Regions from separate parts of the Ruegeria sp. YTSA075 genome, predicted to be linked through region 1. Evidence: riboswitches for the same ligand, from Rfam matches in the RefSeq annotation. Region 1 holds a riboswitch; each other region holds the start of a gene.

Evidence for each region. A riboswitch is a leader RNA that binds a small molecule or an ion and turns the genes downstream of it on or off. The one in region 1 is predicted to bind cobalamin.
Region 2: another riboswitch for cobalamin. It lies ahead of AC2FGE_RS15830 (energy-coupling factor ABC transporter permease); the one in region 1 lies ahead of AC2FGE_RS11765 (DUF1636 family protein).
Region 3: another riboswitch for cobalamin. It lies ahead of AC2FGE_RS04345 (aromatic ring-hydroxylating oxygenase subunit alpha); the one in region 1 lies ahead of AC2FGE_RS11765 (DUF1636 family protein).
Region 4: another riboswitch for cobalamin. It lies ahead of AC2FGE_RS03895 (hypothetical protein); the one in region 1 lies ahead of AC2FGE_RS11765 (DUF1636 family protein).

Annotation. Positions count from the first base shown of each region.
Region 1 covers NZ_JBXWNG010000005.1:153,307-160,932, reverse strand. The annotation lists gene cobN (cobaltochelatase subunit CobN) at 1-545, opposite strand, end outside; gene cobW (cobalamin biosynthesis protein CobW) at 551-1,606, opposite strand; gene AC2FGE_RS11765 (DUF1636 family protein) at 1,610-1,984, opposite strand; cobalamin riboswitch at 2,068-2,273, opposite strand; tRNA gene AC2FGE_RS11760 (tRNA-Tyr) at 2,511-2,594, opposite strand; gene rlmB (23S rRNA (guanosine(2251)-2'-O)-methyltransferase RlmB) at 2,711-3,484, shown strand; gene AC2FGE_RS11750 (hypothetical protein) at 3,465-3,779, shown strand; gene AC2FGE_RS11745 (YHS domain-containing (seleno)protein) at 3,885-4,337, shown strand; gene AC2FGE_RS11740 (CoA-binding protein) at 4,536-5,006, shown strand; gene AC2FGE_RS11735 (hypothetical protein) at 5,009-5,575, opposite strand; gene AC2FGE_RS11730 (phosphoribosyl-ATP diphosphatase) at 5,641-5,949, opposite strand; gene hisF (imidazole glycerol phosphate synthase subunit HisF) at 5,946-6,707, opposite strand; gene AC2FGE_RS11720 (DUF302 domain-containing protein) at 6,828-7,274, shown strand; gene AC2FGE_RS11715 (DUF2867 domain-containing protein) at 7,278-7,626, opposite strand, start outside.
Region 2 covers NZ_JBXWNG010000009.1:106,899-114,524, forward strand. The annotation lists gene AC2FGE_RS15815 (ammonium transporter) at 1-9, shown strand, start outside; gene AC2FGE_RS15820 (amino acid aminotransferase) at 128-1,312, opposite strand; gene sseA (3-mercaptopyruvate sulfurtransferase) at 1,312-2,166, opposite strand; cobalamin riboswitch at 2,308-2,521, shown strand; gene AC2FGE_RS15830 (energy-coupling factor ABC transporter permease) at 2,577-3,254, shown strand; gene AC2FGE_RS15835 (CBU_0592 family membrane protein) at 3,270-3,539, opposite strand; gene AC2FGE_RS15840 (helix-turn-helix domain-containing protein) at 3,539-4,099, opposite strand; gene ilvD (dihydroxy-acid dehydratase) at 4,206-6,038, shown strand; gene AC2FGE_RS15850 (saccharopine dehydrogenase family protein) at 6,625-7,626, shown strand, end outside.
Region 3 covers NZ_JBXWNG010000002.1:247,805-255,430, forward strand. The annotation lists gene AC2FGE_RS04330 (MipA/OmpV family protein) at 1-467, shown strand, start outside; gene AC2FGE_RS04335 (helix-turn-helix domain-containing protein) at 536-1,600, opposite strand; gene AC2FGE_RS04340 (aminotransferase) at 1,887-3,014, opposite strand; cobalamin riboswitch at 3,239-3,442, shown strand; gene AC2FGE_RS04345 (aromatic ring-hydroxylating oxygenase subunit alpha) at 3,555-4,778, shown strand; gene AC2FGE_RS04350 (FAD-binding oxidoreductase) at 4,784-5,863, shown strand; gene AC2FGE_RS04355 (multicopper oxidase domain-containing protein) at 5,911-7,380, opposite strand; gene AC2FGE_RS04360 (MarR family winged helix-turn-helix transcriptional regulator) at 7,443-7,626, shown strand, end outside.
Region 4 covers NZ_JBXWNG010000002.1:156,742-164,367, forward strand. The annotation lists gene AC2FGE_RS03875 (serine/threonine protein kinase) at 1-1,023, shown strand, start outside; gene AC2FGE_RS03880 (PP2C family protein-serine/threonine phosphatase) at 1,091-1,918, shown strand; partial or broken gene AC2FGE_RS03885 (IS5/IS1182 family transposase) at 1,916-2,083, opposite strand; gene AC2FGE_RS03890 (HD domain-containing protein) at 2,500-3,120, opposite strand; gene AC2FGE_RS03895 (hypothetical protein) at 3,311-3,580, opposite strand; cobalamin riboswitch at 3,749-3,954, opposite strand; gene speB (agmatinase) at 4,138-5,100, shown strand; gene AC2FGE_RS03905 (tyrosinase family protein) at 5,212-6,630, shown strand; gene AC2FGE_RS03910 (hypothetical protein) at 6,832-6,960, shown strand; gene AC2FGE_RS03915 (aromatic ring-hydroxylating oxygenase subunit alpha) at 7,024-7,626, opposite strand, start outside.

The sequences.
Region 1 (7,626 bases):
GCACCGCATTCGGGAATTGTCTTTGCACCCATCACCGGCCCGGCATAAAGCCCCGCCGCCAATGCCATCTGTGCCAGCGCAGCCTGCGCCGCGACCTCACCGCCTGTATCGCAAAGATGCGCCAAGCGGCGCAGGGTTGAGACGGGCAGGGTGGAATAGTCATCCAACCGTGTGTCTTCGCGCCCGTCTGCGGGCAAAACGGCCACTGCGATTCCCTTGGTCTGTGCCAACGCCAGAACCTGCTGCACCCCATAGGACCAATAGGGTACCCCGCCGATCAGGCGGATCAGGATGCCCTTTGCACCTTCAAGCGTCTGTTCGACATAGGTATCGACAGACAGCGGATGCTTTAGCGCAGTCAGGTTTGCCAGCCGCAGGGTCGGCATCCGACCCTCGGGCCCACCACCGCGATGCCAGCCTGCCGCGAAAGCGCCAAGGTCGCTATCGGAAAACGACAACACCACCAGATCGGCCTGGCTTTGGCCCAGATCGAATGGGGTCTCGGATTCCTCTAACCCGTGGCTTTCGCGGAAGACAACGTGCATGTGGCTTACTCGGCAGCCTCGGTCACGCCCACAAGAACATCGCGGATCGCGGCCTCTTTGATGTCATCATGCTCGGCAATAACCACCATGCGCGAGCGGCGGTCTTCGCCGGGTTCCCACGGACGGTCATATTGATGGCGAACACGCGCGCCGACGGCTTGCACCAGCAGGCGCATGGGTTTGCCCAGAACAGCGGCATAGCCTTTGACGCGCAGGATGTTCAACTCTGTCGCCAGACGTTCGATCTTGGTGACCAGATCAAGTGGATCAGACTGTTCGGGCAACTCGACAATGATGCTTTCGAAATCGTCATGTTCGTGGTCATGATGGCCGTCGTGATGCGAGGGTCGCGCATCCATGTCATCCTCGGCAGCGGCCTCCAGGCCCAGCACAACGCGCACATCCACGACACCTTCGGCGACTTCGACCACAGGCAGCGGGCGCGGCGCTTCGGCGGCGATGATTGCTTTGGCCTTTGCCACGCCTTCGGGACCGGCCAGATCCGGTTTGGTCAGCAGGATTATATCGGCGCAGGATATCTGATCCTCGAATACTTCTGACAGCGGGGTTTCATGGTCAATCGAGTCATCCGCCAAGCGCTGGGCATCCACGGCCTCGACATTCGGCGCAAAGCGACCAGCGGCGACAGCCTCGGCATCCGCTAGAGCGATTACGCCATCCACCGTGATTTTAGACCGGATATCTGGCCAATCAAACGCTTTCAGCAGTGGTTTGGGCAGGGCCAGACCGCTGGTTTCGATCAGAATATGTTCAGGGCGCGGCTCTAGCGCCATCAGCGCCTCGATGGTCGGGATAAAATCGTCAGCCACGGTGCAGCAGATGCAGCCGTTCGCCAGCTCCATGATGTTCTCTGCCGGGCAATCCGGGATGGCGCAGGATTTCAGGATATCGCCATCGACACCGACATCACCGAATTCATTGACCACAACGGCCAGGCGTTTGCCCTGCGGGTTCTGCATCAGATGCTTGACCAGCGTGGTTTTGCCCGAGCCCAGAAAGCCGGTGATGACAGTGACGGGAAGTTTTTCGAGAGTAGACATGGGTCAAGCTCCAATCGGGGGAATACGGGCCGCACAGTTTTTGCGGAAATGTTCAGGACGTTCGCGCCATTTGACCAAACCATCGTCAGTGGCCAAATACTTGGTCACACCTTCAATGATCGTTTCGACATGGTCGGTTTCGTTGAGGTTTTCGTAGACAAAAGTCCAACGCGCGGGTCCCCCACGCAGCACGATGGAACAGCCCTGATCGCAATTTGACAGGCATTCCACAGGCTTTAGGTCGATCCCGTCTGGCACGCCGGCCTGTTCCAGCGCCTTGTGCAGCAAGGCACCAGGGCGCTGGGTGTCGTCTTCGATCGCCAGGCCACGGCGGCATGTCGTGCAGACCAGCAGTTCAACTGGTGCGGCTTTATTCATCTCTCTCATCCCCCTTAGTCAAATCTGGGGGACGGGGTTTCATGTGGGCCGATCCAAGCCCCACACCGGAACACCCCGTCCGGTTTCATCTTCGGGCGCTGGCAGGTCTCCCGGCTTGCGGATGTCAGGGTGTATACCCTGTCGGATGTCCCGCCTTCCCAGCCTTTGGCCAGTGGCTTTGGGCACCCTCTCCGGTCACGGTCGCGGGGGCGGCTGCGTTTGGCGGTAAACCCGTTGACGCATTCCCTTTTCATCCTCTTACGAGGACACCAACGGATCGGACATGCGGCACTGATACGGTGCTTGTCAAGCGTGTCGCCGACAACCGCAACGCCGGGTGCAGAAAAACGACCTGTGGCGGTCGTTGGGCGGCATGTCAGGGCTTAGCCTGCGGCTTTCGAAAGGTTTGACAGCGATCACTTCACTGAACCAAATGTTTGACGAATAACTAGACTGCCATTCATAACAGCAGACACGGGCCATTGGCGGGTGCGTTTTGCTCTGGTATCTGGAAGCTTTGTGAGAGTGGTGGGCGACCCTGGAATCGAACCAGGCGTGCGTCTCCGCGAGGGAGTTACAGTCCCCTGCCACACCTTGCGGCCTGTCGCCCACTGTCAGGCGTTGCACCTGACGTGGAGGCGTGATTACTAGCGCACCAAAGGAGCGTCAACAGGAAAATACGGCTTTGACGCAGGAAAGCGAATTCACGGCCCGGAGGCCCTCAGAATGAAAAAACCCAAGTGGGTTGTCGAAAAGGAACAGGCGCGAAAAGCGGCGGCCGCCGAGACGGTTTGGCTGTTTGGTTTGCACGCCGTGCGCGACGCCTTGATGAACCCCAAACGCCAAAAACTGCGCCTGATTGTAACGCGAAATGCGCAGGACAAACTGGTTGAAGCCATTGAATTTGCGGGGATTGAGGCCGAGATGGTTGACCCGCGCAAATTCAATGCCCCAATTGACGCGGGTTCTGTGCATCAGGGCGCGGCACTTGAAGTTAAGCCCCTGGAGTGGGGCGGTTTGGCCGAGAACTGCATCGGACGGGAACACCCCCGCGTGATCCTGCTGGACCGTGTAACGGACCCGCATAACGTAGGTGCGATTCTGCGGTCAGCCGAAGTGCTGGGTGCAAGCGCGGTGATCGGAACCCGGCATCATTCTGCCCCTGAAACCGGGGCACTGGCAAAAACCGCCAGCGGCGCATTGGAACGCCAGCCTTATCTGAGGGTGCGCAATCTGGCCGATGCCATAACCGAGCTTCAGTCGATGGGGTTTCTGGTGCTCGGTCTGGATGGCGAAGCGGATGAAACTATTGAAATTGCCCTTGGGGATCAAAGGGATCGACCTGTGGCACTGGTATTGGGTGCTGAAGGGCCAGGATTGCGGCAAAAAACCAAGGAAACCGTCGACCAATTGGTGAAAATTGACGCATCGGGGGGATTTGGATCACTGAACGTCTCAAATGCTGCTGCAATCGCCCTATATGCCTCTCGGCACCATTAGCGAGGAGAGTACTATTTCCGGACCGTCCAAAATCGCCACCTGCTGCTACTGCGGTACACGGGCTGCCCTGGTTCTGACAGGACAGAACCGGCATGAGCTGAGTTGTTCCAACTGCGGCGCACCGCTGCACGATCTTAAGAAACTGCCGAAGCACAAGGTTCAGAAATCAAGGCCTGACCAGGTCGCGATAAGTCATGCGGCGTCTCCGAAATCGCGAAAAAAGAAGAAGAAAAAGAGCACGCTTTATCGTGTTCTGGATGAGGCCTGGGATGTCATAGAAGACATCTTTGACTAAGGGCTGCTCCGCACTCGCAAGGATGTTCACATCCACGTCAACTGGGGTTTCACAGCCGCCCAAAAGTTGCATCTTAGTCGCTCGATTCTTTGTCACGGGACCCAGATGCAAAACCGCCGTTTCCTATTCGGTATACTGACAGCCATCGCCCTTGCGCCCGTCGCTTGGGCGCAGGACAAGCCTGTCTATTATGCGACCGAAGGGGCCGCGATGGCGGGGTATGATCCGGTGTCCTATTTCGACAGTGCTGCACCGGTTCGGGGTGAGCCGAGCATTGCTGTCATGTGGAAAGGGGCCCAGTGGCATTTTGCGTCACAGGAAAATCGCGAGCGGTTTGAAAGTAACCCGCGCGCCTTTGCACCTCAGTTCGGGGGCTATTGTTCCTATGCGATGGCAAATGGGGTTCTAAAAAGCACTGACCCCATGGCATGGCAGGTCGTGGATGGGCGTTTGTATCTCACTCATTCCCCAGCAGTTGAACGGATGTGGGAACAGGACAGAGCGGCGAATATTCATCTGGCCGAGGAAAATTGGCCCGTCATTCTGTACGAAGACTAGCCGATTGTCCGTATTTTGTGAAAAGTCATCACAAAAATGAGCGCATGGTCTTTTTTTTTACCAGATCATGCCTAAATGTCACAGTGACCGCGGAACGGAACTGCCGCGGGTCATTTCACTGTCCCTCGTTCCAACAACTGGCGCCCAAGGCTTCTTGGGCGCTTTTTTCTTTTTTGCGGCTATGATTAGGATGCAACCATGGCAAACTACTCTGACGCGCATCTGAAAACCATCCTGCAACGCACCAAAACCATCGCGGTAGTTGGGGTGTCGATGAACCCGGTGCGGCCCAGCTATTATGTGGCGCGGTATCTTTCCTTGAAGGGATATACCGTGATCCCCGTCAACCCGGGCCATGCTGGCAAGGACTTGTTCGGTCAAACGGTGCGTAGCGCCCTGTCCGAGATTTCTGAACCTGTCGATATGGTTGATATCTTCCGACGTTCCGAGGCTGTTCCGCTCATCGTCGACGAAGCGCTGGAGGTATTCCCCAAGCTTCGGACCATCTGGATGCAGATCGGGGTAGAGCATCCTCAGGCCGCTGAAACGGCGCAGGCCCGTGGTGTGGATGTGGTGATGAATCGATGCCCGAAGATCGAATATCAGCGCCTGTTTGGCGAGTTGCGCATGGGTGGGTTCAGCACCGGTATCATCTCATCCAAGCTGTAAGCCTAGTTTGCAACATAGGGTTTCAGCCGTGCCACCTGCGCCTGACGCCGTTTTTCCAGAACAACATCGCGCGGAACCCAGTCATATCGGCTGTCGTCTGACAGCGGTGACCAGAACAAAACCCCGCCATAGCGCCACGGGTCCAGCACAACACCTTCGTACATCGAGCCTCCGGCGCGGCTGATGATCGCCGTGCTGTGGTCGATGCGGAAAGGGTTGTCGGCATTGGCGATGGCGCGGTGCAACGCAAGCGTTTCGAAGTTTTCCTGTTTCAATCGGCGCTCGATGTCTTCGGCCCAATGCCAGCACAGCCCGCGTGGGCGTAGCCCCTGATTGACCTTTGTATTGTGGATCAGCGGGGGGTCGGTGATCTGATATTCCTGTACCAGTTGCGCGGTGTAGGAATAGGCGATCCGGGCAGCGCGGTTGGCCTCTTCCGGGTCAATGTCGGGGCCTAATGCCAGGATTTCGGTCGCAAGGCGCTGAACCTCATCGCCGGTCTGCGGGGGAGGGGTGGCACAAGCCGCCAAATTCACAAGGGCCAGAACAAAGGCCAAAGCTCTGATCATTCCGAGTTCCCCTATTGAGCCTTCCGAAGGATCATAAGCCGGGGGTGCGCAGATCGGAACCCTGCTTAGCGCGCGGCCTTCTCAGCAATGCCGCTGGTGCCCTGTCGCCGTTCGAGTTCAGCGAGCACATCATCCAGCGCAACATCGCGCGCTGCCAGCATCACCAACAGGTGGTACAGCACATCGGCCGCTTCGGAGGTTAGCCGAACCTTGTCGCCTTTGACGGCTTCGATGATCGCCTCAACGGCTTCTTCCCCGAATTTCTCGGCGCATTTTTCTGGGCCCTTGGCCAGCAACTTGGCGGTCCAGCTGGAGTCTGGGTCAGTCCCTTTGCGGGCTTCGATGGTTGCAGCAAGATCGTGGAGAATACTCATGTCAGCCTCATCGGAATACCCGCAGCGGCCATGTGTTCCTTGGCCTCGCGGATGGTGTATTCGCCGAAATGGAAGATCGAGGCCGCCAGAACCGCGCTTGCACCACCCTCGGTCACGCCTTCGACTAGATGGTCGAGATTACCAACACCGCCGCTGGCGATCACCGGCACGTCCACCGCGTCACTGATCGCTCGGGTCAGGGGCAGGTTGAATCCGGCCTTGGTGCCATCACGGTCCATAGACGTCAGGAGGATTTCCCCTGCACCTTTGGCTACAACCGTCTTGGCGAACTCGACCGCATCGATCCCGGTAGGTTTGCGTCCGCCATGGGTGAAAATCTCCCATTTCCCCGGGCTTACGGTTTTGGCGTCGATGGCACAGACGATGCACTGACTACCAAACTGGTCCGCGGCCTCTGCGATCACATCCGGGTTGGCGACGGCGGCCGAGTTGAAGCTGACTTTATCAGCTCCCGCCAGCAGCAGGGCGCGCACGTCGTCCTTGGTGCGCACGCCTCCACCTACGGTCAGGGGTACGAAGCATTGTTCGGCAGTGCGCCGGACCACATCGAACATCGTGCCGCGGTTTTCATGCGTCGCGTGGATGTCCAGAAAACAGATCTCGTCCGCGCCTGCGGCATCATAGGCTTTGGCCGATTCCACCGGATCGCCCGCATCGCGCAGGCCCACGAAATTCACGCCTTTGACCACACGGCCATCGGCAACATCCAGACAGGGTATGATGCGGGTCTTGAGCATGAACCTTCCTTTGTTTGGCGCACCTCTACCGGCAAAGCCCCGCCGATGCCAGACTTGTGATTGTGATCTGAGGCGAAGCCATGGAAATTAGGTGCGAAATTCAGCAAAAGGACGACTGCGATGAGACATCTTCTTCTGGCATCAGTTTTCACAATCGGAGGCGCTCTGACCGCCATGGCTGACGATATTATCAAGATTCAAACCGAAAAATCCGTGGCCGAAGCGCTGGATGCGTTGGAAGCCGCCGTGGGCAATGCGGGCGCAACCGTTTTTGCGCGGATTGACCACGCGGCAGGGGCCGAGAAGGTGGGCACGCCGATCCCACCCAACCAAGTGTTGATTTTCGGGAACCCCGCTCTGGGCACACCCGCGATGCAGATCGATCCTCGTGCTGGACTGTTCCTGCCATTGAAGGTTCAGGCCTATCAAGATGCAGAGGGTCAGGTCTGGTTGGCCTATGAGGACCCGAAAGAAACGATGGACGAGTTGGACGACGTCGAAAACGCGCCCGTTGTCGAGAAAATGCGCGGTGCTCTGGCCAAGCTGACTGCGGCGGCGGCTGGTTAAGCCCTAGGCGCTTGCGCGACTGACGCGTGCAAGCGCATTTCTGGCGATCAGGATGTGGAAGGGCAGGATTGCGGCCAGGTACAAGCGTCCGCCCAGATTGTGCCGGTGAACCCAGGTCGCCAGCGAGATGCGGCCGTTCTCAGATAAGACCGACACTCGAAAATCCAGATGGCGGTCGTTGAAGCCTGCGATCACCTCGGTCTCATCATCGTGTTCAACTGGAAATATCCCAACTTTATCCATTGCGCTCGGCCCAGTGGTGCTGAGTCCGAACGGCGCCACCAATAACCCGCGCAATCGAACAAGCGCCATGGCCCATGCCGGAAAGCTGGTGATGATTTCTGCTGCCTGA
Region 2 (7,626 bases), on a different contig from region 1:
AAAGGCTAAGACCTGAGATAACCTCTCGAAGGCCGGGCGTTCTTGCCCGGCCTTTTCTTTTGCTCGACTCTGAAAACAAAAAAGCCGCACTGATCTGAGCGGCTTTTGTTTCGCTATGAAGTGCCGCTTAGACTCCAACGTCTACAATCGCCTTCGCCAGAATAGGCACTGTAGTCGCATTCAGACCGGCTATGTTCAGGCGGCTGTCGCCGACCATGTAGATCCCGTGGTCCGCACGCAGTTTCTCGACCAGTTCAGGTGCAGCACCCAGACGCGAGAACATACCGCGATGTTGGGCGACAAAACTGAACCGATCCGACCCGGTCAGACGCTGAAGCTCATCCGCCAGCTGCTGACGCAGACCCAGCATGGAGAGGCGAACCTCCTCCAGCTCAGCGGCCCAGTCGGCGCGCAAGGCGTCGTCGTTCAGGATGGTGGTCACGACCCGTGCGCCATGATCCGGCGGGAACGAATAGTTCTGGCGGTTCAGGAAGGCAAGCGTCGACTGGTTCAATGACGTCTGCGCCGCATCATCGCTGATCGCCATCAGTAGGCCGGTCCGCTCACGATAGACGCCGAAGTTCTTCGAACAAGACGCCGCGATCAGGCACTCTTTGACAGACGAGGCCACCAGACGGGCTGCCTGCGCGTCTTCCTCAAGACCGTCGCCAAAGCCCTGATAGGCGATGTCGATCATCGCAACCAAGCCTTGCGCATTGATTAGGTTCACGACCTCTTGCCATTGCACCATGTTCAGGTTCGCGCCGGTCGGATTGTGGCAGCAACCGTGCAGCAGAACCACGTCGCCCGCCTTGGCGGTTTTTAGGTCCTCGATCATACCGTCGAAATCGACGCCACGGGTTTCGCCATCGAAATAGCGATAAGCGACCGTCTCGATGCCCAGATAATTCAGGATCGACAGGTGGTTGGGCCATGTCGGGTTCGATACAAATACGCGCGCCTCAGGGTTGGCCATACGGATCATCTCGAACGCCTGACGGCAGGCACCTGTACCACCCGGAGTCGCAACGGCCGCAATATTGGCGCGCGGCACCGCATCGCCAAGGATCAAGCCGATCATCGCATCGGAATAAGCCGGATCACCGGCCAGACCGGTATAGGCTTTGCTCTCCTGCTCCTCCAGAATGCGCTTTTCGGCAGCTTTGACCGCACGCATTACCGGGGTAACACCTTCGGCATTCTTGTAGACGCCAACACCCAGATCGATCTTTTGATCGCGCGGGTCTTCGCGGTACATCTGCATCAGCGCCAGGATCTTGTCGGCTGGCTGCGGCTTAAGGTTTTCGAACATCAGGTCTCTCCAGTTGCGACGGGCAGGGTTGGGAAGGCACCCCATTCAGCCCAGGAGCCGTCATAAAGCGCGTGGTCTTTTTTACCCATGCGCTCAAGCGCAAGGCTAAGGATTGCCGCCGTCACACCCGATCCGCATGAGGTGATTGCAGGCTTGGACAAATCAACGCCTGCGGCTTCGAACACAGCGCGGCACTCTTCGGGTGATTTCATCGTCCCGTTCTTGTTCAACAGCGTTCCGAAGGGCACATTGCGTGAGCCGGGGATATGGCCCGAGCGCAAACCTTCGCGCGGCTCTTGTTCCGTTCCGGCAAAGCGGGCGGCGGAACGGGCATCGATGATCTCATGATCAGCCAGCTTGGCGGCGGCAGACACTTGTGTCACGTCGCGCACCAGATGGTTCTGAACCCGCACGGTCATATGACGATCCCGGATTACTGGGGGCAAATCCTCGATCTCGCGCCCTTCGGCCTGCCATTTTGGCAGACCGCCATCCAGCACGGCAATGTTGTCCTGCCCCATCAGGCGGAACATCCACCAGACGCGCGCAGCTGAGGACAGGCCAGAGCCATCATAGACAACCACCTGATGTCCATCCCCCACGCCCATCGAGCGCAGGCGTGACATGAACTTCTCGACCGGAGGCATCATATGCGGCAGGTCCGAGCGATGATCGGCAATATCGTCGATATCAAAGAACCGCGCGCCCGAGATATGACCTGCATCATATTCGGCTTTGGCATCGCGCCCATGCTGCGGCAGGTACCACGACCCATCCAGCACCCGCAGATCGGGGTCCTTGATATGGGCGGCAAGCCAGTCGGTGGAAACCAGGGTTTTCGGATCGTCTTGCATCAAAGCCTCCCCTAAGCGAGTCTGAGTTTCCCTATATCCGAGCGGCCAAACGTGCAAGCCATGCCAAGGCCTGCACTCCTGGGAACTGGCAATTTTTTCCAAACATACGCGTTTGCCTGCTTGACAGGTGGCACCCGGTGCCAGACACCTGCCTGACATGGTTTCCGAAGGGGAATTTCCCCCGAGGAATGAAAAGGGAATCCGGTGCGACAATACCTGTCAATTCCGGAGCTGCCCCCGCAACTGTAGGCGGAGTTTCACCCCATCATGGCCACTGACCGAAGCAATCGGTTGGGAAGGCCGGGATCGAAGCCAATCCGCAAGTCAGGAGACCTGCCATGTGCAAACCGGGTGAAAGCCCAATTTTGAAACCTTTCTGCCGTCGGGTGTGACGGGAAGGAGACCAAACTATGCATATCGAACCGGGCGTCGTAAATGGCGCCAAACTTGTCCTGAGCTACGCGACCGCAACCGGCGCGGGGCTCTATACCGCTAAACTGGCATGGGACAGTCTGAAAAGCAGCGGCCTTGCCAGCCTCGCCATTCGCTCAGCCCTGACCACGGGGCTGGTTTTTACCTTCTTTGAAGTATTGCCACACTTCCCGGTCGGAGTGTCAGAAGTACACTTCATTCTGGGATCGACCCTGTTTTTGTTGTTCGGTGCAGCCCCTGCCGCCATCGGCTTGATTGCGGGCCTGTTCATTCAGGGATTTTTCCTGGCGCCTTTCGACCTGCCTCAGTTCGGGATGAACATGACAACACTGCTGGTGCCGCTTTTTGCGCTGCAGGCCTTGGCCAATCGCATCATCGCACCGAATACGGCCTACATTGATCTGAAGTATTCTCAGGCGCTTGCGCTGTCGACGGCCTATCAGGGCGGTGTCGTCATCTGGGTGGCGTTCTGGGCCTTCTATGGCCAAGGATTTGGTGCAGAAAACCTCACCGCCGTCGTCAGCTTTGGCGCTGCGTACATGCTGGTTATCCTGGTTGAACCGCTGGCTGATCTGGCCGTTTTGGCCGCGGCAAAATCCATGCGGGATTTTGGCCGGATTGGCCTGTTTACACCACGCCTTCACAACGCTGCATAACCCTGTTGCGCCGCGCTACCCTGCGCGGCGCAACCTGAAATGCTGAATGATACCGATCACGCTAATGACAATCCAGAAGCCTTCAATCAGCATCGACGCCAGATTGAAGTTCTGAAGCAGCGAATAGACAATCAAAACGGACCCCAGCAGATTTACGACGGGAAAGGCCAGATCTTCGGAATTCATGTATCGCATCTGCGTGGCGAAATAGGCAGCAACCACGATCAGGGCCCCGAAAGAGCCGATGGCATCCACAATTGTCAGGCTGTTGAAAAACTCGCTCATCAATGAACCTTGCCGTTATCTGGAACATCTGGCTGTTGCGCATAGTGATGCATGTTCAAAAACGCCGCCCCTTCAGCGCCCGCTCGATAGCCATGCGGGAGATCCGCTGCAAATCGCAGCCCCTGACCCGATTGCAAGGGCACCCAAGCCTCACCTTTCAGAATGTCCAGCGTGCCGCTGAGCACAAAGACCTCCTCGGTCACACCAGCGGCATGGGCGGGGGACTCATGGCTTTGGTTGGGGGCGAGCTGGACGTGAAACGTCTCTGCCCCCAATGCTGGATCAAAGGGAAAGACAATCTTAACCTCGATACTGCCGGGAAAGGTGACGGTCTTAAAAACCGAAGGATCACCATTCACGGTGTCGATCAACGCGCTGAGCGGCAGTTGAAACCCTTTGGCAATCTTCCACAGCGTGGCGATCGTCGGGCTTGATTCGCCCCGTTCGATCTGACCTAGCATCGCTTTGCTGACGCCTGTCATCTCAGCGACTTTCGACAGGCTCAACCCCGAAGCGGCCCTCACATCCCTTAGCTTTAGTGTTATGTCGTCCGGAGCCATGCCATTGTCTTTCGAATCTTCTTGTGCGTTATAGCGCACATATGGTACGTGCGCTATAACGCACATTCCCCGCATATCGCAACCGGGGCAAAAGGGAAACAGCATCATGCCAATGTACCGATCCAGAACCTCCACCCATGGCCGTAACATGGCCGGAGCCCGTGGCCTGTGGCGCGCCACCGGTATGCAGGACGATGATTTCGGCAAGCCGATCATTGCCATCGTCAACTCGTTCACCCAGTTCGTACCGGGTCACGTCCACCTGAAGGACCTGGGCCAGATGGTCGCGCGTGAGGTTGAAAAGGCTGGCGGTGTTGCCAAGGAATTCAACACCATCGCGGTGGATGACGGCATCGCCATGGGCCATGACGGGATGCTGTATTCCCTGCCCTCACGCGAAGTAATCGCGGATTCGGTCGAATACATGGTCAACGCACATTGTGCCGATGCGATGGTCTGTATCTCGAACTGCGATAAGATCACGCCCGGCATGCTAATGGCAGCGATGCGGCTGAATATTCCGGCGATCTTTGTCTCGGGCGGGCCGATGGAGGCCGGTAAGATCGACATCGCTGATCTGGACGCCAAAAAGATCGACCTTGTCGATGCGATGGTCGCCGCCGCGGATGACACATTCACCGATGAACAGGTTCAGCATATCGAAGAAAACGCCTGCCCGACCTGCGGGTCGTGCTCGGGCATGTTCACCGCGAACTCGATGAACTGTCTGGCCGAGGCACTGGGACTGGCGCTGCCGGGCAATGGCTCAACTCTTGCCACCCATGCGGATCGCAAGCAGCTGTTTCTGGAAGCGGGTCGCCGGATCGTCGAGATCACCAAACGTCACTATGATCTGGACGAAAAAGGCTTCCTGCCGCGTGAGATTGCCACCTTCGATGCGTTTGAGAACGCAATGAGCCTGGATATCGCCATGGGCGGGTCAACCAACACGGTTCTGCACTTGCTGGCCATCGCCCACGAAGGCGGCGTCGATTTCACCATGTCCGACATGGACCGGCTGAGCCGTAACGTTCCGTGCTTGTGCAAGGTCGCGCCCAATACCGAGAACGTTCATATGGAGGATGTCCACCGCGCGGGCGGCATCTTCTCGATCCTCGGAGAGCTTAGCCGCGCCGGATTGTTCCACGAACATTGCAGCACGGTGCATACCCCGACCATGGGTGAGGCGATTGCCAATTGGGACATCAAGATCGCCAACAACCCCGCCGCGCAAGAGCTGTTCAAAGCAGCGCCCGGCGGCGTGCGCACCACGCAGGCGTTTAGCCAGTCGAACCGGTACAAGGAACTGGACACCGACCGCGAAGGTGGCGTGATCCGCTCCAAGGAACATGCGTTCAGCCAGGACGGAGGCCTTGCGGTTCTGTTCGGCAATATCGCGTTGGAAGGCTGCATCGTGAAAACGGCGGGCGTGGATGCCAGCAGCCTGACCTTCACCGGCTCAGCCTATGTCTGCGAAAGCCAGGATCAGGCCGTCAGCGACATCCTGACCGGCAAGGTGAAAGAAGGCGATGTGGTTGTCATCCGCTACGAAGGTCCGCGCGGCGGGCCGGGGATGCAAGAGATGCTGTATCCGACCTCTTATCTAAAGTCCAAAGGCCTGGGCAAAGCCTGCGCGCTGCTGACCGATGGACGGTTTTCGGGCGGGACCTCGGGCCTGTCCATCGGCCATGTCTCACCCGAGGCGGCCGAGGGTGGCGTGATTGGTCTGGTGCGTCAGGGCGACACGATTGAGATCGACATCCCCAACCGCTCGATCCATCTGGCGGTATCAGATGAGGATCTGGCCCAGCGACGTGCAGAGCAGGACGAAAAGGGCTGGCAACCGACAGAACCGCGCAAGCGCAAGGTCTCAACCGCGCTGAAAGCCTATGCCAAACTGACCACCAGCGCCGCGAAAGGGGCGGTACGTCAGGTTTGAGTGAGGAACCCGCTAATCAAAAACGGCCCATCCATCCGGTGGGCCGTTTTTTGGCTGTGCGGACGACGTGTGAATTCGCGGCGCCTATGCCAACGGTAGCTTTTCAATGCCCTCGACGATGTCTGCGTTGAAAGCCGTCAAGCTTCTGTCAAACGGTACTCCAAATGTGTACAAAGGTCTGTCACCAGACTTCTTTGCAACACACCCTGACGTGGTGGATCCTGACCGACTCAGCTTTGTTCAAAGCCAAGCTTATCGAAACTGGCCTTTTGCTGGGAGGGTAACGCAGCCTTCCCAAAATTTGGAGGAGAAGATTTCCAAATGAGCTTGGTGCGACATGCCCCCACACAAGTATGTGCGCTTTCAGAAGCAACAATAACGAGGATCGCTCTGCAATCATGTCATTGCATTAGCTACGAATGTTTAACACACAGTGCTCTGCTCACAGGCCTGGTGCTTGAGTTATCAAATAGTCGGAAAATTTGACGAAATGACAGTCTAGCTATCGATTTCGTCAAGATAACACCTGCGATATGACCATTATCTGCGCCATTCTCGAAGGAAAACCGGAGAGAGGAGGCAAGTCATGTCGTGGAAGGTATGTATCGTTGGGGCCGGCAAAATTGGGCAGATGATTGCTGCGCTATTGAAAGATTCACCCAACTACAGTGCCACAGTTGCAGAATATGATCTGAAGGCCTTGGCCGAGATTGCCAGGCTGGGCGTTGCGACGATGCAAATCGACGCGACGAACATCGAAGAATTGACACAAGGGTTGAGCGGTTTTGATGCTGTAATCTCTGCCGCTCCGTTCTTTCTGACGCCAAACATCGCCGAAGCTGCAAAACATGCCGGGGCGCATTACTTCGATCTGACCGAGGACGTCGCGGCGACCCAGGCCGTGCGAGCACTGGCGAAAAGCAGCAAAACCGCTTTTATGCCGCAATGCGGGTTGGCGCCGGGCTTTGTTGGGATCGCCGGGGCCTCGCTGGCCGCGGAATTCGACGAAATCGATAGCTTGCATATGCGGGTCGGGGCCTTGCCGCTCTATCCGACCAACGCGTTGAAATACAATCTGACATGGTCAACGGATGGGTTGATCAATGAATACTGCAATCCCTGTGACGCCATCGTAAACGGTGAACGCGTCAAGACCGCACCGCTGGAAGATTATGAAGTGCTGGGCCATGACGGGGTGGAGTATGAATGCTTCAATACCTCGGGCGGTTTGGGCACCTTGCCAGAAACGTTAGAAGGCAAGGCGCGCGCGGTGTCGTATCGCTCGATCCGATATCCGGGTCATTGTGACATTCTGAAACTGTTATTGCATGATCTGGGGCTGGACCGCCGTCGCGACCTGCTGAAAGAGATCTTTGAATCGGCCTTGCCACGCACCGATCAGGATGTGGTGCTGGTTTATTGCACGGCCAAAGGCAAGATCGACGGGGCGCTGCGCGAGAAATCCCTGATCAACAAAAGCTTTGCCCGCGAGATCAACGGACAGGTCTGGAGCGCCATTCAGGTCACCACGGCCGCAGGCGTTCTGGGCGTCGTTGACCTGATGCGTACGGGCGTTCTGCCTTCCACC
Region 3 (7,626 bases), on a different contig from region 1:
CGCAGTTCGATCTGGGTCAAAGCCTGACCGCGACGGCGGATGTCAGGAAGTTTCTGGGCGGCTCGGAAGGTACCGTTGTGTCACTGGGTCTGCAGACGCAGGTGCCGTTTGGTGTGATCCGAGGCGCGCTGGCCCCGACAGGTCGACCTTACAGCGACGAAACCAGCCAAAACGGTGTCGTTCTGATCGGCGGGGTTTCTGTCGATTGGGCGGATGATGACTACAACCAAAGTTTCTTTGGTGTGACCTCAGCCCAATCCGCCCGTTCAGGTCTGCGTCAATACACAGCGGAATCTGGTGTGAATGCGCTGAATGTCGAACTTGGCGTCAGCAAGCAGATTGGCAGAAGCTGGGGTGTCACCGGCTTGTTGGCCTATTCGCGCCTGTTGGGCGACGCGGCGGACAGCCCGATTGTGAAATCCAAAGGAAACTATGCAGCCGTCGTGTCAGTCGCCTACCAGTTCTAAGACCTGACAGGCGACACCTCGTCGACTGGGCCAGCACGGCAATCGTGCTGGTTCAGTTGCTTCAGAGCTTATTTGCGCACATCAGATGGGGTTTTCCCCGTTTCGCGTTTGAACGCCTTGTAAAAGGCCGAGCGCGAATTGAAGCCAACATCATACGCAATGTTCAGAATGGTCTCATTGGTCGAAGTCAACTGTTCGATTGCATCATTGATCCGCCATCGGTTGATATAGTCAAAGAATGTGCTGTTCAGGTTGGCATTCAACGTTTGCGAAACATAGTGCGATGTGACCCCGATATGTTTGGCCAGATCCCACAGGCTAAGGTTCGGTTCGCGGTACAGCAGGTCCTGGCTCATTGCCGTTTCGATCTTCTTCGCGATCCGCGCAGCGCGTTCTTCGTCAAGGGCTGATTTCTTGTATTTGCGTCCTGACGGCTCATCCGGGTCAGGTGGGTCTGTCACTGGTGTTCGGGATAGACCAGGGCGTTGACGCAGCCCCCATATTCCAATGACCCAGAACAGGAATAGCAGGGCAAGGCTTTCCAGGAAATCAAGCAACTCATCTTGTACCTCGAACCCAACAGCCTCGGACACTGTAAGTATGCTGACGGCCGCCGACAGAAACCAAAATGACATGGCTGCGAAAGTAATCACCCAAACCCAAGTCAGCTCTCGGTTCTCGGTGCTTGCAAAGACTTCGCGCAACCGTTTGCGATAGGTCATCAACATTCGGATGATCAGGATCAGGTAGACGGCCATTATGATCCGGAACAGTACATCAGCGACCAAAACCGCCAAGGCGATCAACACAAACCGCAACAACCGTGGATCGTCCTCTGGAAGGTCCACATCGCTCAGATCCGTTGGCAGAAACATCAGGGATGACATGAGCAGCCCGGAAATGATGATCGGGGGCAGGTGATAGTGCAGCTTTGGCTTGGGCGCTTCATCCGCTTCGCTGGTCAAGGCCCGGACATAGAGCCAGAACAAAAAGGGGCTTGCGAAATCGAACAGAACCACAAGCACGCTGACGCGCATCACAAGATTGAACTCGTCCTCACTTCCCGACGCGTCGGCGATCAAAGCGCCAAGAGAGGACAGGCCTTGTATAAGAAACAGAGCGGCCAGTGGCATGAACACACCGGTATCGCGCTTTCGCAAAAACAGCAGATTAGCACAAAACAAGCATAGCCCAATAAAGGCGGTATCAACGAATTGGGTAGCGGATTCCAATATTATTTACTCTCTGAAAATCGACCACGGGTGGTCTCGCGCTGCAGCCTCTTCATGCCCTCTACAGCATGTGATCTGACATCTAACAATTTCATGGGGTTTGTCGTCTCTTTTGATCGGACAGGACGTTTGAGGGGGTGTTAACAGGTTTCAAATCTGCATTTTTTGTGCGCGGACCTTTGGTTAGCTATGACTTGGCGTGGCGCGCCAGAAACTCCGAGAACCGGGCCAGACCGACTTTAAGATCCTCTGTCGGGTTGGAGTAGCCAAGCCGCAGCCAGCCCTCCATGTCCATCGCACTGCCCGGCGTCAGCATCACACCTTCTTCTTGCAAAAGCGTCACGCATAGATCGCGCGAGGACATTGGCAGATCGTATTTCAGCAAGGCCGTAGTGCCGGATTTTGGCGGCACCCAGCTGAGCAGCGGCTCGTTCGTGATCCAATCCTGAACGATCCGCAGGTTTTCGCGGGTGATCCGGTGCGCACGCGCCAGTATCTTGTCGCGGTGTTCCAGCGCCATAGCGGCTAGCATTTCGTCGATCTTGCCGACCGAGATGGTATTGTAGTCCCGGTGGATCATCACATCATGCATCAACTCTTTGGGTCCCGCGATCCAGCCAACCCGCAACCCAGCAAGTGAATAGGCCTTGGACATGCCCGCCGTGCTGATCCCTTTTTCGTACAGGTCCGCGACCGCGGCGGTGAAGCCGTTGCCTGTCTGATCCGTTCCGCGATAGACCTCGTCACAAAGCAGCCAGGCATCGACACCACGCGCGATCTCTACAATCTGTTCCAACATCGTACGATCCATCAGCGCGCCGGTTGGGTTGTTTGGATTGTTGATCGCAATCAGGCGCGTATCGGGTCGCACCATCGCTCGCAACTCATCCAGATCGGGCAAAAAGGCGTTTTCGGGCCGCAGATGCAGCAGTTCAATATCTGCACCGATGCTTTCGGGGATGGAATAGTGTTGTTGATAGGTCGGGATTACAGAGATCACGTGATCACCACGCGACACCAGTGTCTGATGCACCAGAGAGTTCGCGCCAATGGTCCCATGTGTTGTCAGGATATTGTCGCGGCCCTGATTGTCATACAGGCCACAGATCGCGTCGCGCAGACGCTCTGACCCTTCAATTGCGCCATAGGTCATCTTCATGGATGACAGATCGTTCAGAATGCTGTTGTGCTGGCCAGCCATGTCGAACAGTTCGCCCAGCGTGATGGACTGAACGCAGGTCTCAGCCAAATTGAGCTCACAGGTTGTTTCGAACTCATTCATCCACATCTCAACGCCAAAGGGTCTGATTTCCATTGGGGCTCTCCTACTCTCAGCATTTGGGGCTTTGGCACGTCACTGACGGCACAGGCCATGAAGATCCCTTATAACCTCAAACCAACCAAGCGGAAGAAGGCAGGTTTTGTGCCTGAGATGTATGGTAGAAATTTACTCCGCGAACGCTGGTTCGACCCGAACATCAAGATGTCTGTTTTGAAACTGAAAATGTCGCATGTCTCTCAGCATATGAACGGCACGACTTTATCCTGCGCATGTGAGGTGCCGCTGTTTGAGTCTCAGGCAGCGGAGAATTGGGAAGCCGGTGAAATTCCGGCGCTGCCCCCGCAACGGTAAGGAAGGTCAGGTTCGACAATCAACCACTGGGACGAGGATCCCGGGAAGGTGTCGTAGCCGGGCGCAAGCCCCTTTCAAGTCCGGAAACCAGCCTCGCAGATATGTCAAACCGCGGGTGGCGGTGGGGGCACATGTTTCGGACGTGTTCCTCGCGCGCTTCCGGACGGTTCCTCCTTGTCATCTGCCCAAGCAATGCCGCGGGGCGCGGCAGGAGAGCCAGAAATGAACAGCATTCAAAGCCTGTTGGCACGTCGCATCCCCGGCCACGCGCTCGAGCAGGCCTTTTACACCGATCCTCAGGTTTTTCAGGCCGATCTTGAAGCCATCCACTATCGCGACTGGCTGTTTGCCATTCCGGCTTGTGAACTGGCGAAAGCAGGGGATTATGTTACCTATACCGTGGGTGCCTATCGCGTGATCATTGTACGTGGTGCAGACAACCACGTAAGGGCGTTTCACAACACCTGCCGCCATCGTGGTTCGATCATCTGCAAGGCTGCAAAAGGCAATGCACCCAAACTGGTGTGCCCCTACCACCAATGGACCTATGAGCTTGATGGCTCATTGCTGTGGGCGCGTGATATGGGGTCGGATTTCGATCCCAAACAGCACGGTCTGATGACAGTGCATTGCCGTGAGCTTGCCGGGTTGGTTTACATCTGTCTGGCTGATAACCCCCCAGATTTCGACATGTTCGCCAATACCGCACGCCCCTATCTTGAGCCGCATGATTTGGGCAACGCCAAAGTGGCTTTTGAAAGTTCAATCATTGAGAACGGCAACTGGAAGCTGGTTTGGGAGAATAACCGCGAGTGTTACCACTGCGGTGGCAACCATCCCGCGCTGTGCCGCACCTTCCCTGATGATCCTGCAGTCACTGGAATCGAAGGGGGTGAGACGCCGCTACACATGCAAGCCCATTTTGACAGATGCGAAGCCGCCGGGATGCCCTCGCAATTCCACCTGCATGAAGGCGGGCAATTCCGTATGGCTCGGATGCCTCTGAAGGAAGGGGCGCAAAGCTATACAATGGATGGGAAATCCGCTGTGCGGCGCTGGCTGGGCCGATCGCCCTTTGCGGATGCAGGTGCATTGTTGAAATTCCACTATCCAACCACCTGGAACCACTTTCTGGCTGATCATTCCATCGTGTTCCGGGTCACACCAATCAGCCCGACTGAGACCGAGGTCACAACCAAATGGCTGGTTCACAAGGATGCCGTCGAAGGGATCGATTACGATCTGAAACGTCTGACCGAGGTCTGGATTGCCACCAATGACGAAGACCGTCAGGTGGTCGAGGATAATCAACTGGGTATCAACAGCCCGGCCTATGTGCCTGGCCCGTATTCGCCGACGCAGGAATCTGGTGTGCTGCAATTCGTGGATTGGTATTGCAACACGCTGGTTGGTCGCTTGGCCCCCGAAACAGTGGCGGCGGAGTAGCGGTGATGAAAGATCTCAACACTGTTGTGAGTATCTGGCAGGATGCCGAAACACTGGAATGTGTGTCAGTCGTCCCCGAGATGGTAAATACGGCCAGTTTCACTTTTCGCGCCCCGTCTGGGTCGATGTTTGCGTACCACCCCGGACAGTTCCTGACTTTGGAAATCCCGGCTCCAGGACAACCGGGTGGGGTTGTGCATCGCACCTACACGATCTCTTCTTCTCCCTCGCGGCCACGGTCGATCACGATCACCGCCAAGGCCCAGCCAGACAGCATCGGCACGCGCTGGATGTTGGACAACCTACAACCCGGCATGCGGATCAAAGCCATCGGGCCTGCCGGGCTGTTTTCGAATGTTCAAAGCACGGCAGGCAAATACCTGTTCATCTCTGCCGGGTCCGGCATCACGCCGATGATGTCGATGACCACCTGCATGTGGGATGAGGGGCGTGATCTGGATATTGTCTTTATCAATTGCGCCAAGCGACCGTCCGAGATCATCTTTCGTCAGCGGCTGGAACACATGGCCAGCCGGACCCCGGGACTGGATTTGAAATTTGTCGTTGAAGAAGCAGATCGTTATCGTCCGTGGACGGGGTATCAGGGGCAGTTCAACCAGTTGATGCTGGGCCTGATGGCGCCTGACTATCTCGAGCGTGAGGTCTATTGCTGCGGCCCGGAACCTTTTATGCAGGCGGTTCGCGAGGCACTGGTCGGGCTGGGTTATGACATGGACAACTACCATCAGGAAAGCTTTGGCGCGCCGATTGAATCCGAGGCCGATCAGCCAGAACTGGACGATGTGGTCCCTGATGATGACAGTAAGGCTGAGATCCTGTTCGCAAGCTCGGGTGTCACCACCAAAGTTGCCGAAACCGACACGGTTCTGGCCGCTGCACGGTCGGTTGGGTTGAACATCCCCTCTGGCTGTACGTTCGGCGTTTGCGGGACTTGCAAGGTCAGAAAAACCGCAGGTGAGGTGCATATGGTCCACAATGGCGGAATATCCGAAGACGATATCGAAGCCGGTTATATTCTTGCCTGCTGTTCCAACCCGATCGGTAAGGTTGAGGTGGAGGTTTAGTCTCAAAACCGCCCCGGAATGCGCCCAGGGCGGTTTGTTTGATCCTACTATGAAACGGTGAACTGCCCCATCATGCCGCAATCTTCATGTTCTAGGATGTGGCAGTGATACATATAGGGCGCGTCAGAAGGCGCATCATGGTCGAACCGCACCAGAACTTCGGACCAGCCATCTTCGATATGGACCATATCTTTCCAGCCTTGCGCATAGGTGGGCGCGGGGCCTCCGTTTTGCGAGAGAATGCGGAAGGAACAGCCGTGGATGTGAAAGGGGTGCAGTTGATCATCAACTGAGATACGCCAGATTTCGGTATCGCCTTTTCTGACCGTCTCATCAATCCGGTCCATTTTCATTGGTAGCCCGTTTATGGCCATCGCTCCGGCATCGCCGCAGAAATTGTCCCAAGCCAGCGCAAGTGCCGCAAGATCGGCCCCGACATTCATGTTCAACTCAAAAGATCGCGTGACTTTCGCATCAGAGGGTTGGGCAGGGGTAAGATTGGCCAGTCTGGTCGGCATTGACCCGGTGAAACCGGTTTGTGCGGTTCTCGCCAACCGCAAAGCGGTCACTGTTTGGTTCCCTCCAAAAAGGTTGGCAAAGAACCCACCACCGTTCCCGTTCAGATTGACATTTAAGGCGTTCGCCTCAAGCGCGCTCATATCCACAAGAACCTCATACCTTTCACCAGGCGACATCAGGATGCTTTCCGCCTCGACGGGTGCGGGCAGAAACCCTCCGTCCGATGCGATCACCGTGATTGGCCCGGTTTCCATTGACAGTCCAAGGAAACGCGCGTTGCAGGCATTCAGAATGCGAAGCCGCACAAGGCCGGTCGGAACCGCTTGCGCGACGGGTGTGATGGTGCCGTTGACGATAAGAGTATCGCCTTCAAAGCCATCCTCAAACACGGCAGCAGACACATTGTAGCTCATGCGTCCATTTGCATCGAACATCTTGTCCTGAAGGATCAGCGTGAAATCATCCACCCCATAGGTCTGCGGCAAATCGGCTGAAAGGCTACCGTCGTCTTCGACCAACAGGACACCGGCAAGCCCTTGATAGGTCTGGCGTGCGGTTTTGCCATGCATATGAGAATGAAACCAGTTCATCGAAGCGTGTTGAACAATCGGCACATCCGGCGACCAGACGCTGCCATGCGCGATCTCTTGATGTGGTCCGCCATCCACACCTCCCGGAATATGCAGCCCGTGCCAATGAAGGGTCGACATGTCACCTATGTTGTTAACTACGTCAAAGGGCAGCGTTTGGCCTTGTTTAACCTTAAGAACCGGACCGAGGTAGCTGTTATTTATCCCGAAAGTCGCGCTTTGTGCACCAGTGCCAAAGTCATGCGTCGATGGGTTCAGCGTCAGCGCAATACGCTCTTCGATCCCGTTTGTAAGGTCCGTCATTGGAACTAGCGGCAGGGCGCGCGGGGCAGATTGGGCCCAGGCAATGCCGCCGCCTGCAGCCAAGGCAGTTGCCCCAGACGTTTTCAGAAATGTTCTGCGATCCATTGAAGTCACCAATCAATATCAACTAAGATTGATGAAATAGGCGTGAGGACAAATTGTCAACCTTGATTGATAAACGCGACAATGACTTTCTGGACCAAAACATCAAAGGCATGATGATGACTTTGATCGCCCATTGGAACGCGCGCATGGGTGATGCGCGGGCACAGACGGAGTTTGCCGCGATACGGCCCGCAGATATGCAGGTCTTTGCCCAGCTGCGCGGGCGCACGGCTAAACTATCTGTCA
Region 4 (7,626 bases), on a different contig from region 1:
GTCACTTTCCTGCGGGCGCTTGACCGCGCCCTGAGCATCCCGCCTGCTGACAGGTTCCAATCTGTGCAGGAATGGCAAGACGCGATCGAAGAAAGGATGCCTATTGAGGCAAAACCCGAACCGGTCGAAGCCGTCGATTTCAATGATACGGTCGCAGTCAACAGCCAACCGCCGCGTGGTCGATCCAGCGCGGCGCTGATGATAGCATTGTTTGTGGCCGGGTTGGTCGGTGGTGCCTGGTATTACCTCAGTCAAAAAGGCGAGACGAATCTGGATGTGGCTGAGGTTGCCACTACCCAGCAGGTTACCACGCAACCAGAGGCTAAAGAAGAACCGCAAACCAGCGCGGCGGAACCTGCGCAACCCGAACCCCAGCCGATTGTCGCAGAGGCTGTGGCAGAGCCGGCAAGCCCGTTATCAACTGAGGCCGATGCGAACTGGATTGCATGGACGGGTCCTGCCGTGGACCTGCCATTTACCACCGTTACAACATCGCAACCGCAGGGCAGATTCTCGATGGTTTCGCTGGTGCGGTCCGATCTGGATCAAGAGGCAACCAATTGGCTGAAATCCGGTACTGTTATCTATTCGGTAAATGGCCATCTGGTTGTAGATGACGCGTCGATTATTCAGGCCATCCAGTCGCGCGCTGCCGACCCAGACAGTGGCGAGATTTCGGTTGAGATGAGGGTCAGAACCGACCCGGACAGTCCCGTTGCCGAAAAGAGCCTACCTCTTCATACCGGCCAGATGGTCGAGCTTACAAACGGAGTTCAGTTCATTACGGTTACCAATGGCAATGGAAAGTGGGTCAGCAAAGTGTTGCGTGCGCCTGCATCTACGCCGTCGGTTCGCGTAGGCGATATTGTGTTGTCAGAAACCACTTCGCACGTTGCTGTTGAGGGCGAGAATGGCATAACCCGCTTGTTTGAAGAACTGAGCCGCTCAGGTGCCGAGCTGGCGTTGTTGACCATCGCGCGCAATGGCGAGTTGCAATCAGTTGATCTGCCGCTGTCGCGCTAAGGCTCTGGCGACCTTTGAAGACCTTTCGCTGAAGGAAGTCCATGTGTCACATCCCGAGAAATTTCTGATGCAAACTGACAATTCGAGACTTAACCAGGCTGTAGCGCCTAGAAGCTTCGATATCTCAACGGTGATCAACCAAGGTGCCCGCGAATATCAGGAGGACGCCATATTTTCCGAACAATCCCCAGGGTCAGGTGTTGGGTTTGTGGTTTTGGCGGATGGTATGGGGGGGCATACGGCCGGAGATATTGCGTCAAACCTGATCGTTCGTGAGGTGATGAAAGGCTGGCTGGCCACCAATCTGAATGAGAATTCAAAGAACTCCGAAGTCACCGCATTCTTGCGCGACAGTGCCAGCAGGGCGAATGCACAAGTCTACGATGCTATTCACAATGACCTGGATATCAAGGGAATGGGTGCGACCCTTCTTGCCCTGATTTGCATACAGGACCGGGCGTTCTGGCTGTCGGTGGGGGATTCACCGCTCTATCTTTGGCGCTCTGGTGAGCTTAGGCGGTTGAACGAAGATCATTCAATGGCGCCTCAAATCGATATGATGGTGAAGCTGGGTATGCTAGATGCTGAAACCGCCCGCACACATCCTGACAGAAACATGCTTACATCTGTCATCCATGGTTCTGACATCGCCAAAATAGATTGCCCCGCGGAGCCGCTCGAACTCTGGCCGGGTGATATTCTCATTGCAGCGTCCGATGGTCTTCAGTTTCTGAGTGATCAGGGCATTCTGGAGGTTATTGCTGCCAACAGTGAAATGGGCAGTGATGTCATCGCGGATGAACTGATCAAAGCAGTGATCAGCATGGATGATCCCGATCAGGACAACACAGCTTTTTCCGTGGTGAAGGTTTGTGCTCATGATCAGGACACATAACCAGTAAATGACAGTTACTGCGAGTGCGATTGCTAAGAGGAAGACCTTGGGACACCTGTCGTGTCTTGTCGCCGCACGCCGCCAGTCTTTGAGCCTGCCGAACATGATCTCAATCCTGTCGCGCCTTTTGTACCGGCGCTCGTCGTAACGGACGGTAGTCTTGCGCTATTTCCCGTCCGGGATGCAGGGGCTTAACTTTGGCCACAGTCGACGGCTGTCTGATCGTCGTTACGCGATCTGCTTTTGTGAAACTGATAAGCGCGGCTATTAGAAATTGCCGCCGATGCGTAAATTCAAAATTTCATTGATTTACAGGGTGTTAATGACTGGCATCGAACCGATAAAATCAGAGGTCAACACTTTTTTACAAACTTGCCTGCGTTTAAGAAATGCACCGCATGTGAGAAGTCAGGCGTGAGGGAATACGTTTTGGTTCAGAGACAATCTGCGCATCAGCCAATGAGAAACATGCTGAGCTTATTGGTCTGCAGGGTCTAGCCAGCCAAAGTCCAAGGCCGTCTGGATTTTCTCGGTATGCCCAGCCAATGCGAGGTTGTGACCAAAACTCGGCAGACTACTCCTTACGCCTGTCGACTTTCTGCAAGGCTGGTATCGGTCAGTGGAACCCGGACACCGGGTTGAACAACGGCCGGATCATAGGGTGTGCGATCAAAGACCTCGCGCACCATATCCGCAAAGAAAGACAGTGGTTTGCTGGGATAGGCGGGATCAAAGCTGGATTGATCCCAGCGCTCGCAGAACTCGGCACAGTCATCGAAATAGATGCTGTCGCGATGGGCCTCGCGTTTATCGGGGTTCGCGCCTACATGCTGCCCGAAGTAAACAAGCTGAAAATCCCCATGGGTGCGCACGCACCAAGTGACCTGTTCGCGCAAGAAGGGTTTAAGGATCGAGGCCGCATATTCATCGTGATTATGCGGCGCGTAGATGTCGCCGATATCATGCAGCAAGGCGCCGACTATCCAGTCTATGTCTGCCCCGTCATACCAGGCCCGGGTGGCCGATTGAACCGAATGGCCAAGACGCGTGACCTGATAGCCCGACAGGCTTTTGTCCAGCCGCTCCAGGGCCTCAAGCAAACGATCTGCCGTTCCTTGGCAGTACTCACGCTCCAGGGTGTCGAGGAAGGCATAGTCCTCTTTGTCCCCGTCTTTCATCTGCGTGAATTTCACCTGATCCATAGCATGTCCTTTGACGTTAACGTGTGGGTCAGCGGGCGCAAGCCAGCCCATAGTTCTAGACTATCCACGCAAATACCAGACTCAGCAAATCAAACCTGTTGTGCCGGTGAAATTAATAGTCGCCGGAGGTAGGTGTTCGACTTCGTTTAAGAGCACAAAGCTGCGCGATGATCCCGCAGCCTAGTCCAGTTCACAGCGGCATGCGAAAGGATCGGCGGGCCTGTGCGCCGCCGCGTCTTTCACGTTTTGGCATGGCAAGTGGCAAGGGTTTGAACGGTTGCTTCAGTGATGTCAAAAGCAGGTCGCAAAACGCGGCCACCGCGGGTGAATGGTCCATAAAAGGCGCCGCCGTTTCATAAGCATGCCGCGCGGCCTTTGCATAGTTGGCATTGCCCGGAACACCCGCGATCCATTGCATATAGCCAAGCTGCCCCATCTGCCGCGCTTCATCCGCTGGCATAGGTCCTGTATCAAGTTGAACAATCGTCCGTTCCAATAACATCGCGCCCTCCGCGCAAAGGGACGTGTGTGGCTGGTCACGGTGATCTGCCGGGGATTCTTGGCCCATCGGTCGTCTCTGCCGTTCCCAAGGCACCCCGCCCAGGTTCAAGTTGACTGCGGCGCATGGCATCACACACCGGAGATGGCAGGTCTCCTGACTTGCGGGTCAACGCTTTCCCGATCCTTCCCGAACCCAAGGGCCCAGTGGTTTTCAACGGGGTCGCTCGCCGCTTACAGTTGCGGGGGCAGTCACGGAGTTGGGGATCAACCCGCACCGTGTTCCCTTTTCAGCCGACTCGAACCGAGCCGGACACCATCGCCTTCACTGTCTCATAGGAAACTACCTGTGTCTATAAGGTTCAGGCACAGCCTGACGTCAGTTGAACGCCGTTCGCAACAGCCTGACAAACCGCCAGTTATCGCATGCTCAACCCGTCAAGAGGCCTTTACAGGCCGTGGTCTTCGGGTGCCTTAATGTCAGGACGTGTTGGTAAGCTGAACAGAGAGAGTTCCCCTATGTCGAACCATGGCTACGACTCTGGCCGATTGAACCTGCCCTTCGTTGGTATCTGCACCTTTGGCAAATATCCGTATATCGAGGATTGGGACGCGATTGACGCGGACGTCGCGGTTCTTGGCGCTCCGTTTGATTTCGGCTGTCAATGGCGGTCCGGGGCGCGGATGGGGCCGCGTGCGATCCGTGAGGCGTCGACGCTGTTCTCATTCGGCCACGCAGGGGCCTATGATCACGAAGATGATGTCACCTATCTGGACCCGGCCAAAGTGACCATTGTCGATATCGGTGACGCGGATATCGTGCATACCGATACGATAAAAAGCCACGCAAACATTGAGTTTGGGGTACGTAAAATTCTGGAGGCGGGAGCGCTACCGGTGGTCTTGGGCGGCGATCATTCAATCAACATCCCCTGCATCAATGCCTTTGATGATCAGGAACCAATCCATGTGGTGCAAATCGATGCGCATCTGGATTTTGTCGATGAACGCCATGGGGTGCGCTATGGCCACGGAAACCCGATGCGCCGTGCCGCTGAAAAACCCTATGTCAGAGGCCTCAGCCAAATCGGAATTCGCAATGTGTCGTCCACGGCCAAGGATGGCTATGTGGATGCCCGCTCCATGGGATCAGACATCCAGTCGGTGCGGCAATTCCGCAAGATGGGGGTCGATGGGATGCTGGCCCGCATTCCTGAAGGTGCGCGGTATTATGTGACCATCGACATTGATGCCTTTGACCCATCAATCGCTCCAGGTACAGGTACACCAAGCCATGGCGGGTTCATCTACTACGAAGTGCTGGAGCTAATGGCAGGTCTGGCCAAACGGGGCCACATTGTTGGTCTCGATCTGGTTGAGGTTGCCCCGGATTATGACGCCACCAGCTCTACCCAAATCCTTGCGGCGCAGCTGCTGATGAACATCATCGGGCGGGTGCTTCATGAGAAAGAGCAGCGTTAGATCCGCCAATCGTCATCTATGCGTGCAGAGCGTTTGAGCGTGCCGCCGCCATTGGCGGTGGTTTTGTGCTATACTGGGCGCATTGAAGCACTCCTTAAGGGGGATTTTTAGATGACTACGATTGCCAAACTGAATTTTCTTAGAAAACAAGCCGGATTGCCGCTGATCCGTTTTGACCTGATCAGATTACGTGACGAAGATATTCAGGACCTGCGTGATGCCTATGCTGCAATGTACGAAATATCGGACATCGCGATGGGCGATCGACGCGGATATTTCGCACTGGCGCGCGGCCACGGTTATGATCAGGACCTTTGTCACGATGATGACCGCACGTTTCTGACCTGGCACCGATCCTATGTCTATTCATTCGAAAAATCGCTGAACAGCGCGCTTCAATGGAAGCGCGGGGATAGTGAGCTTGAATTGACGCTTCCTTATTGGGATTGGACGCAGTTTGCTACCGCGACGCACGCCACGAACGGGCTGCCGAAAGTAGTGGACGATGCGACCTACACAAACAGTGCCGGGGACGAAGTTCCCAACCCGCTGGCCCGCGCGCGCAGTCTCTATCGCAGCATTGCCCTGGGTCTGACCGGCGATGAGGTCTTTACACGCAGATACACGACGCGCCTGCGTAGCAATATCCCGTTGCTGGAGGATGAGGTTGAGCGCTATTTGACCAACCCAAACTTTGAAGCCTTCCAAGCCGATTTCAACTTCGCGGCTCATGGCGGTATCCACGTCCTGACGGGGGGCACGGATACATCGTCGCCCTTGCCCCGCTCGATTGGAGATATGGGTAGCACAGTGTCTGCCTCATATGACCCGGTATTCTGGCTGCACCATGCGATGTGCGACAAGGTTTGGGCAGATTGGCAGGCGCTATGGCCCGGGGCCAATGTTCCACAGCATGTTCTCGACACAGTCGTATATGACGGTCGGGTGGGCCGCGATTTGATCGACGCGGAAACCTCGCTCAGATACATCTATTCCGAGGATTCCGTTGAAGCCGCGATTGGTGCTTTGGGAACCTCGGACAACGCACCCGTGGCCACATTGTCAGCGGCAGCAAGTCATGTCACCGAGGTTCGGCTGGGCACAGTGAAAGCCGGATTTGTCAGGGCCGAACTTGAATTCCATCGCATGCGACCGCCGACCGAAAGCTTTGAGCTGCGTGCCTATGTCGACAACGCCAATTGCGATGCCTCAACTGGGTACAAAGACAAAAGCTATGCGGGGCGCCTTGTGTTTTTTGGCCATGGCACCTGTCCGGGCGCGCCGGGTCACTGTAACCCTGCCTTAGCCGTCCGTGATGACTATGATCAAAGATACAAGCATCCGCTTAGATATGAACACACGCGGTATCGGCTGGACATCACACGCGGTTTGCGGCGCTTTATTGGTCGAAAGAAGACGGTAAAAAACCTGAAGATTTACCTTGTGACGCTGGATGACAAAGGTGAGTCCGTCGCGCCCGAGACGCTGGTCTATGATCAATGTTCGCTAAGAACCTATGCCAAAACCTAAACTGCTGGGGTCGGATCCTTGGACGTTAGACTTACGGATAAAGCTGTCAAAGACAGGGTTCTAAGGATCTGGCTGCGCCGTGTCCCGGAGGCGGGTGGTTTCCTGCAGGCCTGGCATATCGATGCAAACAATAATGAGCGGCAGATAGGCGGCACTACTTTGTATGGCAGGGGGGTCGGATCGACGGCACAGGAGCGCGCGATGCTGTTGTTTCGGCTGCCTCCTGATACCCCAAGTCTGAAACTGTCCGCAGGCGACCGGGTCGAAATTCGCATTGAGGCGGGAGGCAGCCTCCAGGCGCTTGATCTGGAGGCCTTAGAGGTCGAATGAAATCAGTTGATCTGTCGAAAGATCAATATCCAACCTGACGGGTAGACTGAACAGCCGAACGGATTATCCGGCCTTGGTCTGGGCTGTTCCCGAGGCTACCTGACACAACATCCGTGCCAGGTATTGCTGGAAGTACCAGACAGTTCGCTCCTTTGGTGACAGACGCCCGGGCTGAGCGGCCAACGCAGCCGCATTGGTGGCGATTGACCCGATGATACCCTTGTCTTCGTCATTGATCCGGTCAAATCCTGCCTTGAGCTCGGCGGCGTATGCTGCGCGTTCTTCAGGGTCTTCGGGCACTGCGCCGGGATAGGCATCCGCTCCCCAGAATACTTTGACTTTGTCGGTGCCATAAGGTTGCAGAGATAGCCAAAAGGTGCGTTCCGCGACGACCGAGAAGACATGTGTAGGAAAGACCGCCGACAGGACCGCCTTGTTCCGCTCCTCCTCGGTCAGCAAGGGGTTGTCGACAACCATGTCGGAATTGCGCTCATAGGATTTGCCGGGAATGCGCCCTTGTTCATAAAGGCTAAACCCCGCATCGCCATGCATCGCATTGGCCAGTTTGGTGGGCATCGCCGGTTCGATGGTTTGGGCGTGTGCGACAAACAGGTGATAGCCTTCGGTGAAGTTCTGAACCAGGATTTTCCAGTTTGTGTCCCAGAC